DNA from 2 places in the Pseudarthrobacter sp. Y6 genome. Region 2 is predicted to be linked to the other one. Evidence: riboswitches for the same ligand, from Rfam matches in the RefSeq annotation. Region 2 holds a riboswitch; the other holds the start of a gene.

Region 1 (7,875 bases), 470 kb from region 2:
GCCGTTAATGATGAAGCCGCCGTCGAGGTTGCGGAAGCGCCCAAGAAGGCCACCCGGACGCGTCGGAAGGCAGCGCCGAAGGCCGCAGAGACCGCACCAGTGACTGACGCTGCCGCCCAGGCTGTGCCTGCAGCAGACGCCGCGGTCCCGGCCGCTGAGGACGCCGCACCGGAACCTAAGGCGCCGGTTCGCCGGACCCGCGCACGTAAGAAGGTGGACAGCGCCGAACCGTTGCCGGCTTTCGCTGTTGAAGCCGCGGAAGCACCTGCCGCCGCCGTGGTTGCCGAGCCCGCCGCCGTGGAGGCTGACGCCGTCGAACCCGCGGCCGACGCCGCAGCCCCTGAGGCTGCCGCCGAGACCAAGCCTGTCCGCCGTCGCCGCGTTGCCACACGCAAAACCTCGGCCCCCGACGTTGCTTCCGCGGCTGCAGAACAAGGAGCTCCTGAGGAGCAGGCAGCCCCTGAAGCTGCAGCAGCGCCGGCCCCGGAAGCGCAGGAAGTCGCTGCTGCGGAGGCCGCCGCAACCGCAGCAACCGCCGTCGCCCCCGCCAACGCTGCTGCTCCGGCCGACGAACCACCTGCTGCTCAGCCTGCCAGCCCGTTCAGTTCACTGTTCCTCGAGCCGGTGTCCACCACGTCGGTCCTGTTCCAGGCCCCTGACCTCAGCACCGCGGTCCGGCCCGCACCGGCCGCAGCCGTGGAAGAACCGGAAGCGGACGACGCCGAAGACGGCGAAGAGGACGACGCCAACGGCCGCCGCCGGCGCCGCAGCCGTGGCCGCCGCGGGCGCAGCCGCACCGGCGACAGCGATGCTGATGCCGACACCGAAGGCGACGACGGCGCAGTCGAAGAAGCAGATGAGGAATCCGCCGGACAGGCCGATGAGGGCGTGACGTCCCGCCGTCGTCGTCGCCGCCGCCGCGGCGACCAGGACCTGGAGCTGACCGGGGGAGAGGGCGATGACCCGCCCAACACGGTGACCCGTGTCCGCGCGCCGCGCGCCGCGACCGAAGCGCCGGTCAACAACCGCGTCACGTCCGTCAAGGGCTCCACCCGCCTCGAAGCCAAGAAGCAGCGCCGCCGCGAATCCCGCGACACCGGCCGCCGCCGCACCGTCATCACCGAGGCCGAGTTCCTGGCCCGCCGTGAATCCGTTGACCGGCAGATGATCGTCCGCCAGCGCGACGACAGAATCCAGATCGGCGTCCTCGAAGACGGCGTCCTGGCCGAGCACTTTGTCTCCAAGACCCAGCAGGACTCCCTGATCGGCAACGTCTACCTCGGCAAGGTGCAGAACGTCCTGCCGTCCATGGAAGCGGCGTTTGTTGACATCGGACGCGGCCGCAACGCCGTCCTGTACGCCGGTGAAGTGAACTGGGAGGCCGTTAACCTCGAAGGCAAGCAGCGCCGGATCGAGAATGCGCTGAAGTCCGGGGACACCGTGCTGGTCCAGGTCACCAAGGATCCTGTGGGCCACAAGGGCGCACGCCTGACCAGCCAGATCTCCCTGCCCGGCCGCTACCTCGTCTACGTGCCCGGCGGCTCCATGACCGGCATCTCCCGTAAGTTGCCCGACGTCGAACGCAACCGTCTCAAGCGCATCCTCAAGGACCGCCTGCCCGAGCACGCCGGCGTCATCGTCCGCACCGCCGCCGAAGGAGCTTCGGAAGAGGAGCTCACGCACGACATCAACCGCCTGCGGGCGCAGTGGGAGGGCATCGAAGGCCAGTCCACGTCCACCAAGATCCTCGCGCCGGAGCTGCTCTACGGCGAACCTGACCTCACCATCAAGGTGGTCCGTGATGTCTTCAACGAGGACTTCTCGAAGCTGATCGTCTCCGGTGAAGAGGCCTGGGACACCATCGAGGCCTACGTCACCTACGTTGCCCCCGACCTCGTGGGCCGCCTGGAAAAGTGGACCAAGGACCAGGACATCTTTGCCGCGTGGCGGATCGACGAGCAGATCCACAAGGCCTTGGAACGCAAGGTCTTCCTGCCTTCCGGCGGCTCGCTGGTCATCGACCGCACCGAAGCCATGACCGTGGTGGACGTCAACACCGGCAAGTTCACCGGCAGCGGCGGCAACCTCGAGGAAACCGTCACCAAGAACAACCTTGAGGCAGCTGAAGAAGTGGTCCGGCAGCTCCGTCTCCGCGACATCGGCGGCATCATCGTCATCGACTTCATCGACATGGTCCTCGAATCCAACCGCGACCTGGTCCTCCGCCGCATGGTGGAATGCCTGGGCCGCGACCGTACCAAGCACCAGGTGGCCGAAGTGACTTCGCTGGGCCTCGTGCAGATGACGCGCAAGCGGATGGGCACCGGGCTCCTGGAAGTCTTCGGGGAGCAGTGCGAAACCTGTGCAGGCCGCGGAATCGTCACCCACAACGACCCCGTGGAACACCGCCGCGCCAACACCGTAGCCGCCGAGCACCACGTGCAGCGCGCGGATCACCGCCCTGACAGCCAGCGCACAGACAACCTGCGCAGCGACACACAGCGCACCGACAGCCAGCGCCCGGACAGCCAGCCGGGTGGCCGCACTGACCGGAAGCGCCGCCGCGGACGCGGCGGCCAGCCGCTGGAATCTGCACCGGCAGCTCCGGTGCAGATCCACACGGTCCACCCGGAACCGAGTGACGCCGAGCGCCATGCCAAGGCTGAGGCCACGCGGGCAGCGCTTGCGAACATTGCGGCCGCAGCCCACGCTGCGCACATGCACGACGACGAAGTGGCTCACGCATCAGCCGCCGCGGGCCAGCTGCCCGCTGCGCCGGTGCAGGCTCCGGCTGAGCGGTCCGAGACGGACTCCAACGGCCGCCCGGCAGCTGTGCTGACGTTCGGCGGCGAGCGGGTAGTGCTGCCGTTCGTAGAGCACCACGAAGACCATCCGCACGCACCTGCCCTGACACTTGACCGCCTCGCGGAGGCCTTCGCCCACCTTGGCGAGCCGGCCCCTGTAGCGGAAAGCAAGCCGTCGGCAGTCCAGGCAACTGAAAGCCAGCCGGCCGAACCTGCCCGTCAGCAGCAGCAGCCTGCCGTGGCGGAGAAGGACTACTCCGACCACACCGAGCAGCCCCGCGCCCGCCGTCCGCGGCGTAACCGGAGTGCCAGTCGTGCCCAGGGCGCAGCCAACGCCACGTCCGTGGAGCATCACGAAGCCGTTCCGGGGGCTGCCGCTGGACACATGCATGCCGCCAAGGCCCCGGAGCCCGTCAGGGCTCCTGTGGCTGACAAGCCGGCGGTCACCAATGCGCCTATCATCCTGGGCGTAGGGGTTCCGGCCTCGGAGCTCTGACCGAACACTAGGGCGAGCCAATACAGCGGCGCCCGGACGTGCCTGTGGATCACAGGCTGCGTCCGGGCGTCCGGCGTTAAGTCCCGAGGAACGCTAGGCTGGTGACTGACACGGGGTGCCGCGCAGAGAGCCGGCTGAGATCCACACCCGTTGAACCTGTCCGGTTAGCACCGGCGAAGGGATGTCTCCTTTGGCTTCAACTTCTGTCCTTCCTCCTGCAACGCCCCCAACCACGGCAACCCCCGCTGAGGTCCGGCCTGCACTAGGCCGCTCTTCTGCGGTCCAGGTGCTGCGTGAGGTCCCCCGTGTGCTGTCCATTGCCGGCTCGGATCCCTCAGGTGGCGCGGGCGTCCAGGCCGACCTCAAAAGCATTGCGGCTCTTGGCGGCTACGGCATGGCGGCCATCACCGCTCTGACAGTCCAAAACACGCAGGGGGTCCAGGCGGTTCACGTCCCGCCGGCGACCTTCCTGGGCCAGCAGCTCGATGCCATCAGCGACGACATCACCATCGACGCGGTCAAGATCGGCATGCTGGGCGACGCTGCGGTGATTGGCGTGGTGCGGGACTGGCTGGAAAGGGTGCGTCCCGCCGTCGTCGTTCTTGATCCTGTGATGGTGGCCACCAGCGGAGACCGGCTGCTGCACGAGTCTGCCGAGGCAGCCCTGCGGGGGCTGCTCCCGCTCGCGGACCTGATCACCCCAAACCTGGCCGAACTGGCCATCCTGGTGGGGGAGCCGCAGGCGCGGGATTGGCCTGATGCGCTCGGGCAAGGGCAGCGGTTGTCCGCCGCGACCGGTGCCACCGTCCTGGTCAAGGGCGGCCATCTCGACGGCGGTGCGTGCCCGGATGCCCTGGTCAACGCCGCCGGGCTGCTCGCCCAGGAGGTGGTGGAAGTGAGCGGGGACAGGATCCCCACCCGCAACAGTCACGGCACCGGCTGCTCGCTGTCGTCGGCCATGGCTACGGCTCAGGCCAGGCTGGGGGACTGGGAGGCCGCACTGCGGAAAGTTAAGCCTTGGCTGGTTGGCGCGCTGCAGGCCTCGGACCAGTTGGAGGTGGGCGGGGGCCAGGGCCCCATCAACCACTTCCATCACATGCAGGAGGTTCCGGCAGTCGGGGAATTCGCTCAGACGCTGCGGCGGGCGTCGGCACCGGATCTGGAGGCCATCTACGGACTGGACTTCATCCGCGACCTTGCGGCCGGCACGTTGGCTGAAGAACAGTTCGCCTATTACCTCGCCCAGGATGCCATTTACCTCAACGGCTATTCGCGCGTCCTCGCCCGGGCCAGTGCGCTGGCCCCCACGGAAGCTGCCCAGCTGTTCTGGGCAAAGTCGGCCCGGCAATGCCTTGAGGTCGAATCTGAACTGCACCGCACGTGGCTGAGCACCAGGACCGTGGAATCCGTCCTTGGACCTGTCACCAAGTCCTATGTGGACCACCTGCTGGCAGCCTCGGCCTCCGGCAGTTACGCGGTCCTCATGGCGGCGGTGCTGCCGTGCTTCTGGTTGTACGCCGAGGTGGGGCAGACCCTCCACGCGGAGTTCCTGGCTGCCGCTGCACCGGCGGCGCATCCTTATGCTGACTGGCTGCGTGCCTATGCTGACGACGACTTCGCGCAGGCCACCCGCGACGCGATCGCCTTGGCTGATGATGCCGGACGAGGCGCATCCGCGGCTGAACGTGCGGCGATGCTGGTGGCGTTCAGGCAGTCATGCCGGTTCGAAGTGGAATTCTTCGACGCGCCGCGTATTCACGCCTGACGGTCTTGGGCCCGCGCGGCCTGTACGATAGTCAGGCACGGTTTTGGATTGTCAGTGCAGTACCTGCTTGTGGGTCCTATCACAGACAACGGACCGTAACCAGCCTCATTTGCGGCCGAAGGCAAAATTAGCGTATTCTTGATCTTCGGTGCTTACGCCAACACTTGGGTTACGACCCCACGGCGTTGAGGCACAGCGAGAGCCCAGCCAATTATGGAAACGGGTTCAGCACGCAAATTTAGTAATAAACGTCGAGAGAAGTGAGTTCCCAAGTGGTGTACGCGATTGTCCGCGCAGGCGGCCGCCAAGAGAAGGTTTCCGTTGGAGACTTCGTTACCCTGAACCGCGTCCCCGGTGGAGCCGGCAGCACCTTTGAGTTGCCCGCACTGCTCCTGGTAGACGGTGACAAAGTCACCTCTGCTGCTGCGGACCTGGCCAAGGTAACGGTTACGGCTGAGATCCTCGAAGACCTCCGTGGTCCGAAGATCGTCATCCAGAAGTTCAAGAACAAGACCGGTTACAAGAAGCGCCAGGGTCACCGTCAGGAATTGACCAAGGTCAAGATCACGGGTATCAAGTAACTCTTCGTTACTGTTCAGGTTCTTCAGCAGATTCCCCAGAATTTAAAGGCAGGCATTTCAAATGGCACATAAAAAAGGCGCGAGTTCCACTCGCAACGGTCGTGACTCCAACGCCCAGTACCTCGGCGTCAAGCGCTTCGGCGGCCAGGTAGTTTCCGCAGGCGAGATCATCGTCCGCCAGCGTGGCACCCACTTCCACCCGGGCGCCGGCGTTGGCCGTGGCGGCGACGATACTCTGTTCGCACTGGCTCCGGGAGCCGTCCAGTTCGGCACCCGCCGCGGGCGCCGCGTCGTCAACATCGTTGCTGCTGCAGCTGCAGAGTAACAAATAGTTCTGAAACGGTGGAGCGGGCCATTTGGTCCGCTCCACTATTCTTTTAACCGCATTACAATCGTCTTGGCGCCCTTGGGCGTCCAGGAAACAGCACTGAGGAGATCCACGTGGCGAGCTTTGTAGACCGGGTAGTACTGCACGTATCCGGCGGTACCGGCGGCCACGGCTGTGTCTCCGTCCACCGGGAGAAGTTCATCCCACTGGGTGGACCCGACGGCGGTAACGGCGGCGACGGCGGCAACGTCATCCTGCGCGTTGACCACCAGACCACTACCCTGCTCGACTACCACCACTCCCCGCACCGCCACGCCACCAACGGCGGGTCCGGCATGGGCGACTGGCGCGGCGGCAAGAGCGGCGAGACCCTCATCCTGCCCGTGCCCGACGGCACCGTGGTCAAATCCAAGGACGGCACCGTCCTGGCAGACCTGGTCGGCGAAGGCGCAGAATACGTGGCGGCCGCCGGCGGCCAGGGCGGCCTGGGTAACGCTTCGCTGTCCTCGCAGAAGCGCCGTGCCCCGGGCTTCGCCCTGCTGGGCATCGAGGGTGACGCCCGTGACATTGTGCTGGAACTGAAGTCCATCGCCGACATCGCGCTTGTTGGTTTCCCCTCTGCCGGCAAATCCAGCCTGATCGCGGCCATGTCCGCCGCGCGGCCCAAGATCGCCGACTACCCCTTCACCACCCTCATCCCGAACCTGGGTGTTGTCCAGTCCGGCGATGTCCGCTTCACCATTGCAGACGTTCCGGGCCTCATCGAGGGCGCCAGCGAAGGCAAGGGCCTTGGCCACCACTTCCTGCGCCACGTGGAGCGTTGCGCCGCCCTGGTACACGTGCTCGACTGCGGCACGCTGGAATCGGACCGCGACCCGCTGGCAGACCTGGCCATCATCGAGGCCGAACTGGACAAGTACTCCGTAGACATGAGCTACGCGGGTGCCGACGGCGAAGTGGTTCCGCTGAACCACCGTCCGCGGCTGGTGGCCCTGAACAAGGTGGACCTCCCGGACGGCAAGGACATGGCTGAATTCGTCCGCCCCGAACTCGAGTCACGCGGCTACCGGGTCTTCGAGATCTCGGCCACCAGCCACGAGGGTCTCCGCCAGCTGGGCTTCGCCATGGCGGAAATCGTCCAGGCCGCCCGTGCCGCCCTCGCGGCCGCCCCGCCCAAGGTCCAGCCGCCGATTCTGCGGCCCCGCGCCGTCAACGAAGCCGGCTTCAAGATCCGCCGCGAGGAAAAGAACCTCGAACCGCTCTTCCGCGTCCTGGGCGACAAGCCTGTCCGCTGGGTCAAGCAGACCGACTTCACCAACGAGGAAGCCATCGGCTACCTCGCCGACCGCCTGGCCAAGCTCGGCGTCGAAAACGAACTGTTCAAGCAGGGCGCCAAGCCGGGCGACGCAGTCGTGATCGGCGAAGATGACGGCGTTGTCTTCGACTGGGAGCCCACCATGATGGCCGGAGCCGAAATGCTCGCATCACCGCGTGGCACGGATATCCGTTTCGCGGACGTCGGCGACCGCCCCACCCGTGGCCAGAAGCGTGACGAGCAGCAGGAACGGAAGGATGCCAAGGCCGCCGCCCGCGCCGAGCTCGAAGCCGAGCGCAAGGCCGGCATCTGGACCGAATCGGTCAGCAGCCGCCGCGCTGCCAAGCCGGTCACGGAGGGTGGACTGGACGTTGAAGATGATGAGTGAGGCCGCTGAAATGACCGAAAATTCCGCAGTAATCATCGAGGAACCCAAAGACGACCGCAGTGTGCTCGCCCGGGCCCGCCGGATCGTTGTCAAAGTAGGGTCGTCGTCGCTGACCAGCATCAAGGGCGGCATCTCGGAAGAGTCCCTGACAGCCCTCTCAGATGTCTTGGCCGCCAAACATAACGCCGGCACGGAAAT
Region 2 (7,875 bases):
TCTTCATCGCGGCAGGTTTTGGCTACCAGCCGGGCCTGACGTGGATTCCCTGGGTCCTGCCCATGGCGCTCGGCACCGTCGCTGCCATCGGGACGGTCCTCTACCTCGGGCGGACGCGCGAAAGCCACGATACGCAGCGGCTGACGCAGGCGCTCAAGCTGTAGGCCGGTCCCGTTTCCTTAAGAACCGGTGACCACTACCCAGCAGGGTGCGTGGTCACCGTCCTTTAACCCGCCGGCTGGGCGGTGGCGCCAAGCCGGGCGGCAGCAGCACTCACCGCCGCCGCAGCAGCGGCATCCCGCTCAGTGACCTCGCCGCCGGCGTCGTGGGACGTATAGCGGAGATGCACCTTGTTGAAGCGCCAGTCAAGGTCCGGATGGTGGTTCTGCTCTTCCGCCAGGCGTCCGACGGCGGCAATCAGCTCCAGTGCGGCGGCCGCCGTCGGCGTCTTATAGACAGCGACCAGCCCGCCCAGCCTGTACTGCCAGTCAGGCAGCGCGGCGAGGACGGCCTCGATCCGCTCACGCGTGAGAGTGTCTTGCTTGCCGGTCATAGCGGCCTCCTTGGCTCGTCTGGTGAGCCCGCCCCGGCGTTTGGTCGAGGGCGCCCGGCCTGGAGAAAACGGCCTAGAGAAACTCTGCCCGGCCTTCCATGGCCGATGACGCCAGGGCGTGCTCGCGGCGCGGAATCCTGCCGGCCGCTTTCGCCAGCCTACCGGCGATGACGGCGTGTTTGAAGGCCTCCCCCATGAGTGCCGGGTTCTGCGCACGCGTGACTGCAGTGGCCAGCAGCACGGCATCACAGCCAAGCTCCATGGCCAGTGCGGCGTCGGATGCCGTGCCGATGCCGGCGTCCAGCACCACGGGCACCGAGGCGCGCGAGACGATCAGTTCGATGTTGTGTGGATTCAGGATTCCCAGGCCGGTGCCGATGGGCGCTCCGAGCGGCATGACCGCGGTGGCACCCAGGTTTTCCAGCCGCAGGGCCAGGACCGGGTCATCGTTGGTGTAGGCGAACACTTTGAAGCCCAGGTTTACAAGCTGTTCCGTTGCATCCACGAGCTCCACGGCGTCCGGCAGCAGGGTCTGTTCGTCGGCGATGACTTCCAGCTTGATCCAGTCGGTTTCCAGCGCTTCGCGTGCCAGTTCCGCCGTCATGACCGCGTCCCGGGCGGTGAAGCAGCCGGCGGTGTTGGGTAGGATCCGGATCCCGTGGTCCACCAGGAGCTGGAAAAGGGACCCCGATTCAGCCGGCGAATAGCGCCGCATGGCCACCGTGGTCAGTTCGGTTCCGGACGCCAGCAGGGCAGCGCCCAGCCCGTCGAGGCTCGGTGCGCCACCCGTGCCCATGATGAGGCGGGAGCCGAGCTCGACGCCGTCGATGACCAGCCTGTCTGCAGCCTCGGGCCGGTTCTGTGTACTGATGTTGCCGGTTACTGTCATGGTGTCAGCCTCCCTGGACTGCTGTGACCAGTTCGACGTCGTCACCTTCGGCGAGCGCCGTGACGAACCACTGGCTGCGGGGTACTACTTCGGAGTTATGGGCGACGGCGACGCCGAGTTTCTGCCCGTCTGTCGCCTGGCCGTTGGCTGCTAGGGGACGGCCCGTGATCTGGCTGATGAGGGTGGTGATGGAGGCGTCGGCCGCCACGGAATGGCGAGAGCCGTTGAGGGTGATGTTCATGCTGATTCCTTCTGTGGGTCGAGGTCCTTCGTACCGCTAATGTCCTTGCGTGGGGACGGTGTGCCGGCTACCAGGTGCTTTCCTGAAAAGCGGGCCGGGCTGAGGGCCCCCCATCGAGGATCCGTCGGGCCGTCCAGCAGGTCCCGGCAGATGGCCGCCGCCGCCGGAGCAAGCAGCACTCCGTGGCGGAAGAACCCGGTGGCAACAATCAGCCCGGCAATGTTCCCCGTGTTCCGCGTCCTTGGTGCGGAAACCGGTACGCGGCCGAGGAGAGGTGCGTTGTCCGGGGTCGCCGGTCTTGCCCGTGCCGTGCATTCCAGGAGTTCAAGCTCCAAGACGGCCGGCACCAGGACCTGGGCGTCACGCAGCAACTGGTAGACGCCACCGGCCGAGACAGCAGCGTCGCCTGTCCCGGCGAGCGCGTCCTCCCGCTGCGTTGCCCCGATCACCACCGTGCCGTCCTGCCGGGGAACGATGTAGACCGGCACACCATGGACCATTCCGCGGACCGTCGAGGTGAGGAGCGGGCGCAGGTGCTGCGGAACAGCCAGTCGAAGAATGTCACCGTAGACAGGCCGCAGGGGCAGGTGCAGTCCAACCGGGAGCCCATCCAGCGACGCCGCCTCCAATCCGTTGGCCACGATAGTCTCCCCTGCCTGGACACTTCCGCCGTGTGCGAGGGTCACGCCGCTGACGCGGCCGTCCTCCCAGATAAGGGCAGCGGCGCGTTGGTCAACGGCGAATCCCGCGCGGGCACCTGCCACGGCGGTTCCTGCCCCCGGTTCGTGGAGGGCAAGGACTTCCTGGAGGCACGCCACCAGTTTCCGGGGATCCACCTGGTGGTCGGCGGGGATGTCCAGGGCGCAGGATATGGCCGGGCTGAGCAGGGATTCCCTCGTCCTGGCCTCACGGACAGTCAGGGGTTCCACCACCAGGCCGCTGGCCTGCTGCACGGCCCGGAGGTCCATCAGCGCCCGGCGGTCCGCAGCGTCCGCGCCGATGGCGAGGGTCGGCGTCGTCAGATATCCGGTATCTCCAGCCCCGGCCAGGGCAAGGGCTGCCGCGAAGGCAGGCCACAGGCCGGAGGATGCAAGCATCAGCTCAAGGAGGTCTTCCTCCTGGTAATGCAGTTCGCTCACAGGGGCAAGCATGCCGGCGGCTGCCCAGCTGGCGCCGTTCCCGGGCGCGTCATCGATCAGCACAACGGAACGGCCGGATCGCCGAACTTCCCAGGCTATGGCGTGGCCGATGACTCCGCCGCCGATGACTGCCACGTCGGCGTGCAGGCCTGCGGCCGGGCTGGCTGATGCAGTCTCAGGTGGGCTGCTTATTGCGGGGGGCACATGGTTCCTTCCCTACGCCGGTACTAGCCGGATCAGGTCAAGCGGTCGGCTCTGACGCCCTCTCAGCCCGGCCGCTTTGTGACGGCTGCAACGGGCTCCCGCAGTACCCGCCCAGTTTAGGGGAATTAGGCTGGTTTCCATGAACGCGCAATCCTTCGCCGCTGCAGGCACGTCCTCCGCCAGCTCTTCCGCCCCCGCATCCTTGACCGAAACAGACCCCACCGGCGGCATAGGCGCCGGACTCCCCCACAGCGCCAGGCTGTACCTGTGCACCGACGCGCGCCGGGACCGTGGGGACTTTGGCGAGTTTGTGGACGCGGCTTTTGCCGGCGGCGTGGACATCATCCAGCTCCGCGACAAGGCCATCGAGGCGGAGGAGGAGCTGGAGCTGCTGGCCGTGCTTCAGGCGGCGGCCGAACGCCACGGAAAGCTGTGGGCAGTCAATGACCGTGCCGATATCGCGATGCTGTCCGGCGCCCCCGTCTTCCACATCGGGCAGAAGGACCTGCCGGTCGCTTCCGCCCGCACCCTGCTCGGCCCACGCGCAGCGATCGGCCTTTCCACGCACACCGCCGAGCAGATCGAAGGCGCCATCCGGCTGTCCGGTGGGCTGAATGCCCAAGGCGGCCTGGACTACTTCTGCGTCGGACCGGTCTGGGCCACTCCCACCAAACCCGGTCGTGCCGCCGTCGGCCTTGACCTGGTGCGGTACGCAGCGGGGGCGGTCGGCGCTGCCGGTGGCACCCAGGCCACGCTGCCCTGGTTTGCCATCGGAGGCATCGATCTCGGCAACGTGGAGCAGGCGGTGGAGGCCGGTGCCGGCAGGATTGTTGTGGTGCGTGCCATTACCGAAGCCTCCGATCCCGCAGCGGCGGCCGCGGCACTCCTGGCGGCCCTGGACGCAGGCGCATCCTGACAATCCCCCGCGTGGCGGACGTTGGGCGTGCACGTTCCGTGGAAATCGGGCTAACCTGACTTTCGTGTCACATCATAGGTTGGCCCCCAACGTCCACGAGCAGACGAACGACCTCGCGGCGGCGCTGAGCGCCCTGCGGACAGAGCTGGAACTGCCGGGGCCCTACCCGGCGGAGGCGGTCCGGGACGCGGAAGCGGCAGTGGCCGCACACGAGTTGCCGGGCGCTGACCTGACGGATGTGGACTTCCTCACCATCGATCCGGCGTCGTCCACTGACCTGGACCAGGCGCTGTTCATCGAACGCGCGGGCACTGGCTACCGGGTGCTTTACGCCATCGCTGACGTGCCGTCCTTTGTCCGCCCCGGCGGCGGACTGGACGCAGAGACCCGCCGCCGGGGCCAGACGTTCTACGCCCCTGACGGCCGTATCCCGCTGCACCCGGAGGTCATCAGCGAAGGGGCCGGCAGCCTCCTGGCCGGGCAGCTGTGTTCCGCCTATGTTTGGGAGTTCGGGCTGGACGACGCGGCGCAGGTCTCCACTGTGACTGTCCGGAGGGCCTCCATCCGCAGCCGGGCCAAGCTGAGCTACAAGGGAGTACAAGCCGAACTCGACGCCGGGACGGCTGGTCCCGTCCTGCAGCTCCTGAAAGAAGTAGGGCTCAAGCGCGTCGAGCTGGAGCGCCGCCGCGGCGGTGCGAGCCTGAACATGCCTGAGCAGGAAATCGTCCAACTACCCGACGGCGGCTACCGGATTGCCGCGGCGCCGCAGCTTCCGGTGGAGGACTGGAATGCCCAGATCTCCCTGATGACCGGGATGGCGGCGGCAAACCTGATGTTGGCGGGAAAAGTGGGCATCCTGCGCACCATGCCCGCGCCGGACGAGCGCTCCCTGCGTCATTTCCGCCTCCAGACCGAGGCCTTGGGCAAGCCGTGGGACGGCAAAATCAGCTACGGCGAATACCTCCGCAGCCTTGATCCGACCGAGCCCCGGCAACTGGCCATCCTGCACTCCGCCGGTATGCTGTTCCGCGGCGCCAGTTACACGGCGTTCGACGGCACAGTCCCGGAAGACGCCATCCAGTCCGCCATCGGCGCCGCCTATGCCCACACCACAGCACCACTCCGGCGTCTTATCGACCGCTTTGTCCTGGTGATCTGCGAAGCCCTGAGCAACGGCAAGCAGGTACCGGACTGGGCACGGGTAGCCCTGCCGTCCCTGCCGGAGATCATGGCCGGCTCCGACCAGCTCGCATCGCGGATGGAACGCATGGCGCTGGACACCGTAGAGGCCGCGCTCCTGGTCAACCATGTGGGCCAGGAATTCGATGCGATCGTCATTTCCGGCGCCAAGCCGCAAAAAGACAACGGCAACGGCGGCGGGAAAAACGGCAACGGCACCAAGAACGGTGCTGCAAAAAACGGGAACGGCCCCTCGGGGATCATCCAGATCGCCGAACCCGCCGTGACAGCCCGGTGCGGCGGCGACCTGGAATCCGGCACCAAGGTGCGGGTCCGCCTGATCTCCTCCGATATTGCCGCCCGCGAGGTCCACTTCGAGCTGCTGGCCTGAAGGTTTTGCGCCCCGCCCGATCGGCCCAAAGCCGGGATTCAGGGTCCGTACGGCTAGACTGAAGAAGTAGATATGGATGCCCGGTCGTTGATTTCCTTGATTTTGAATTCAACAAGCCCGCCCCTACGCGATCTTGAGATGCACCCGTTGGTCACCAGTGCCAGCATTTTGATAGCCCGCGATCGGCTTCCACTGGATTTGCTTGCGCGCCAGAGCGTGCTCCGGAACGGCCACGTTGGCCGGCCCGTTGAGCAGGCAGCGCCAATGCCCAAATGAATAAGGAAACTCCCCTGTGAGTGAATTGCATACCCACCAGATCCTGACTGACGACTCCGGCATCGAGACGATCGAACCCGAAGAAACCATCATCTCGGACGAGAAGCCGCACGAGATCGAGGAGAAATCCTTCGCTGACTACAATGTCCGCGCCGACATCGTGGAGTCCCTCGCCGACGCCGGGATCACCCATCCCTTCCCCATCCAGGCCATGACCCTGCCGGTGGCGCTTTCGGGCCACGACATCATCGGGCAGGCCAAGACCGGCACCGGCAAGACCCTCGGCTTCGGCATTCCCGCGCTGCAGCGTGTGGTGGGTCCGGACGACGTCGGCTTTGACAAGCTCGCCGTTCCCGGCGCACCGCAGGCCCTGGTCATTGTGCCCACCCGCGAACTGGCCGTCCAGGTAGCCAACGATCTCCAGAACGCGTCCCGCAAGCGCAACGCCCGCATCACCACCATCTACGGCGGCCGTGCCTACGAGCCCCAGGTGGAGGCCCTGCAGAACGGCGTCGAGGTTGTCGTCGGTACTCCCGGCCGCCTTATCGACCTCTACAAGCAGAAGCACCTCGTCCTGAAGAACGTCAAGATGGTCATCCTTGACGAGGCCGACGAAATGCTGGACCTCGGCTTCCTCCCGGACGTGGAAACGCTCATCGCCGGTACCCCAGCGGTCCGCCAGACCCTGCTGTTCTCCGCCACCATGCCAGGGCCGGTCATCGCCATGGCCCGCCGCTACATGACGCAGCCCACCCACATCCGGGCCGCCGATCCGGACGACGAAGGCCTCACCAAGCGCGACATCCGCCAGCTTATTTACCGGGCCCACAGCATGGACAAGATCGAAGTTGTTGCCCGCATCCTGCAGGCCCGCGGCCGCGGCCGGACCATCATCTTCACCAAAACCAAGCGCACCGCCGCGAAGGTTGCCGAGGAACTCGTGGACCGCGGCTTCGCCGCCGCCGCCATCCACGGTGACCTGGGCCAGGGCGCCCGCGAACAGGCCCTGCGTGCCTTCCGCAACAACAAGGTTGACGTACTGGTTGCCACCGACGTGGCCGCCCGCGGCATCGACGTTGATGACGTCACGCACGTCATCAACTACCAGTGCGTTGAAGACGAAAAGATCTACCTGCACCGCGTGGGCCGCACGGGCCGCGCCGGCAACAAGGGCACCGCAGTGACCTTCGTTGACTGGGACGACATGCCGCGCTGGGGCCTGATCAACAAGGCACTTGGGCTGAGCGTCCCCGAGCCCGTGGAGACGTACTCCTCCTCGCCGCACCTGTTCTCCGAACTGGACATCCCCGAGGGCACCAAGGGCCGGTTGCCGCGTAACAAGCGCACGCTGGCCGGCGTCGACGCCGAGGTCCTTGAGGACCTGGGCGAGACCGGTAAGAAGAACACCCGCCCCAGCGGTGGCCGTGACGGCGGGCGCGATGGCGGCCGCGACAGCAACCGTGACGCCGGCCGCTCCACCAGCCGCCGCGCCGGCGAGACCGGCGGACGCTCCGGCGACCGCCGTCGTCGTACCTCTGATGCGGCGACCGCCGGCACCGGCCCCGCCCCGGAACCGGCCACTGCGGCTCCGGCCGACGGCGAAGTGGACCCCCGTGCCCGCCGCAGCCGGACCCGCACCCGCCGCCGCAACGGTGAAGTGGTGGCTGGCGCCGAAAACGGCGCGCAGCCCGGCAGCACCGAGGCATAAAAGCCTCGATGACTGACACCGTCTGGGCGCCGGACGGCAGCAACCTGGTGGTTCACGCGGACAACGCGGAGTTCCTCCCCTCGCTGCCGGACGGCGCCTTCACCTTGATATACGTTGACCCGCCGTTCAACACCGGGAGGGTCCAGAAGCGCCAGGAAACGCGGATGGTGCTGAACACCGACGGTGGCGGCGACCGCGTGGGCTTCAAGGGGCGTTCCTACGACACCATCAAGGGCGCCCTGCACCGGTACGATGACGCCTTCAGTGACTACTGGTCATTCCTGGAACCCCGGCTGGTGGAAGCCTGGCGCCTGCTGGCGGACGACGGCACGCTCTACCTCCACCTGGATTACCGGGAAGTCCATTACGCCAAGGTGAT

The links. A riboswitch is a leader RNA that binds a small molecule or an ion and turns the genes downstream of it on or off. The one in region 2 is predicted to bind thiamine pyrophosphate.
Region 1: it holds a riboswitch for thiamine pyrophosphate, as region 2 does, so the genes downstream of both, thiD (bifunctional hydroxymethylpyrimidine kinase/phosphomethylpyrimidine kinase) here and thiO (glycine oxidase ThiO) in region 2, are expected to answer to the same signal.

What each region holds. Positions count from the first base shown of each region.
Region 1 is NZ_CP189574.1:2,019,289-2,027,163, forward strand. It holds gene ACQCSW_RS09675 (Rne/Rng family ribonuclease) at 1-3,300, shown strand, start outside; TPP riboswitch at 3,402-3,499, shown strand; gene thiD (bifunctional hydroxymethylpyrimidine kinase/phosphomethylpyrimidine kinase) at 3,482-5,065, shown strand; gene rplU (50S ribosomal protein L21) at 5,338-5,646, shown strand; gene rpmA (50S ribosomal protein L27) at 5,708-5,971, shown strand; gene obgE (GTPase ObgE) at 6,088-7,677, shown strand; gene proB (glutamate 5-kinase) at 7,688-7,875, shown strand, end outside.
Region 2 is NZ_CP189574.1:1,550,798-1,558,672, reverse strand. It holds gene ACQCSW_RS07480 (hypothetical protein) at 1-164, shown strand, start outside; gene ACQCSW_RS07475 (4a-hydroxytetrahydrobiopterin dehydratase) at 227-553, opposite strand; gene ACQCSW_RS07470 (thiazole synthase) at 627-1,442, opposite strand; gene thiS (sulfur carrier protein ThiS) at 1,447-1,683, opposite strand; gene thiO (glycine oxidase ThiO) at 1,680-3,026, opposite strand; TPP riboswitch at 3,019-3,138, opposite strand; gene thiE (thiamine phosphate synthase) at 3,166-3,942, shown strand; gene ACQCSW_RS07450 (RNB domain-containing ribonuclease) at 4,007-5,512, shown strand; gene ACQCSW_RS07445 (DEAD/DEAH box helicase) at 5,805-7,496, shown strand; gene ACQCSW_RS07440 (DNA-methyltransferase) at 7,505-7,875, shown strand, end outside.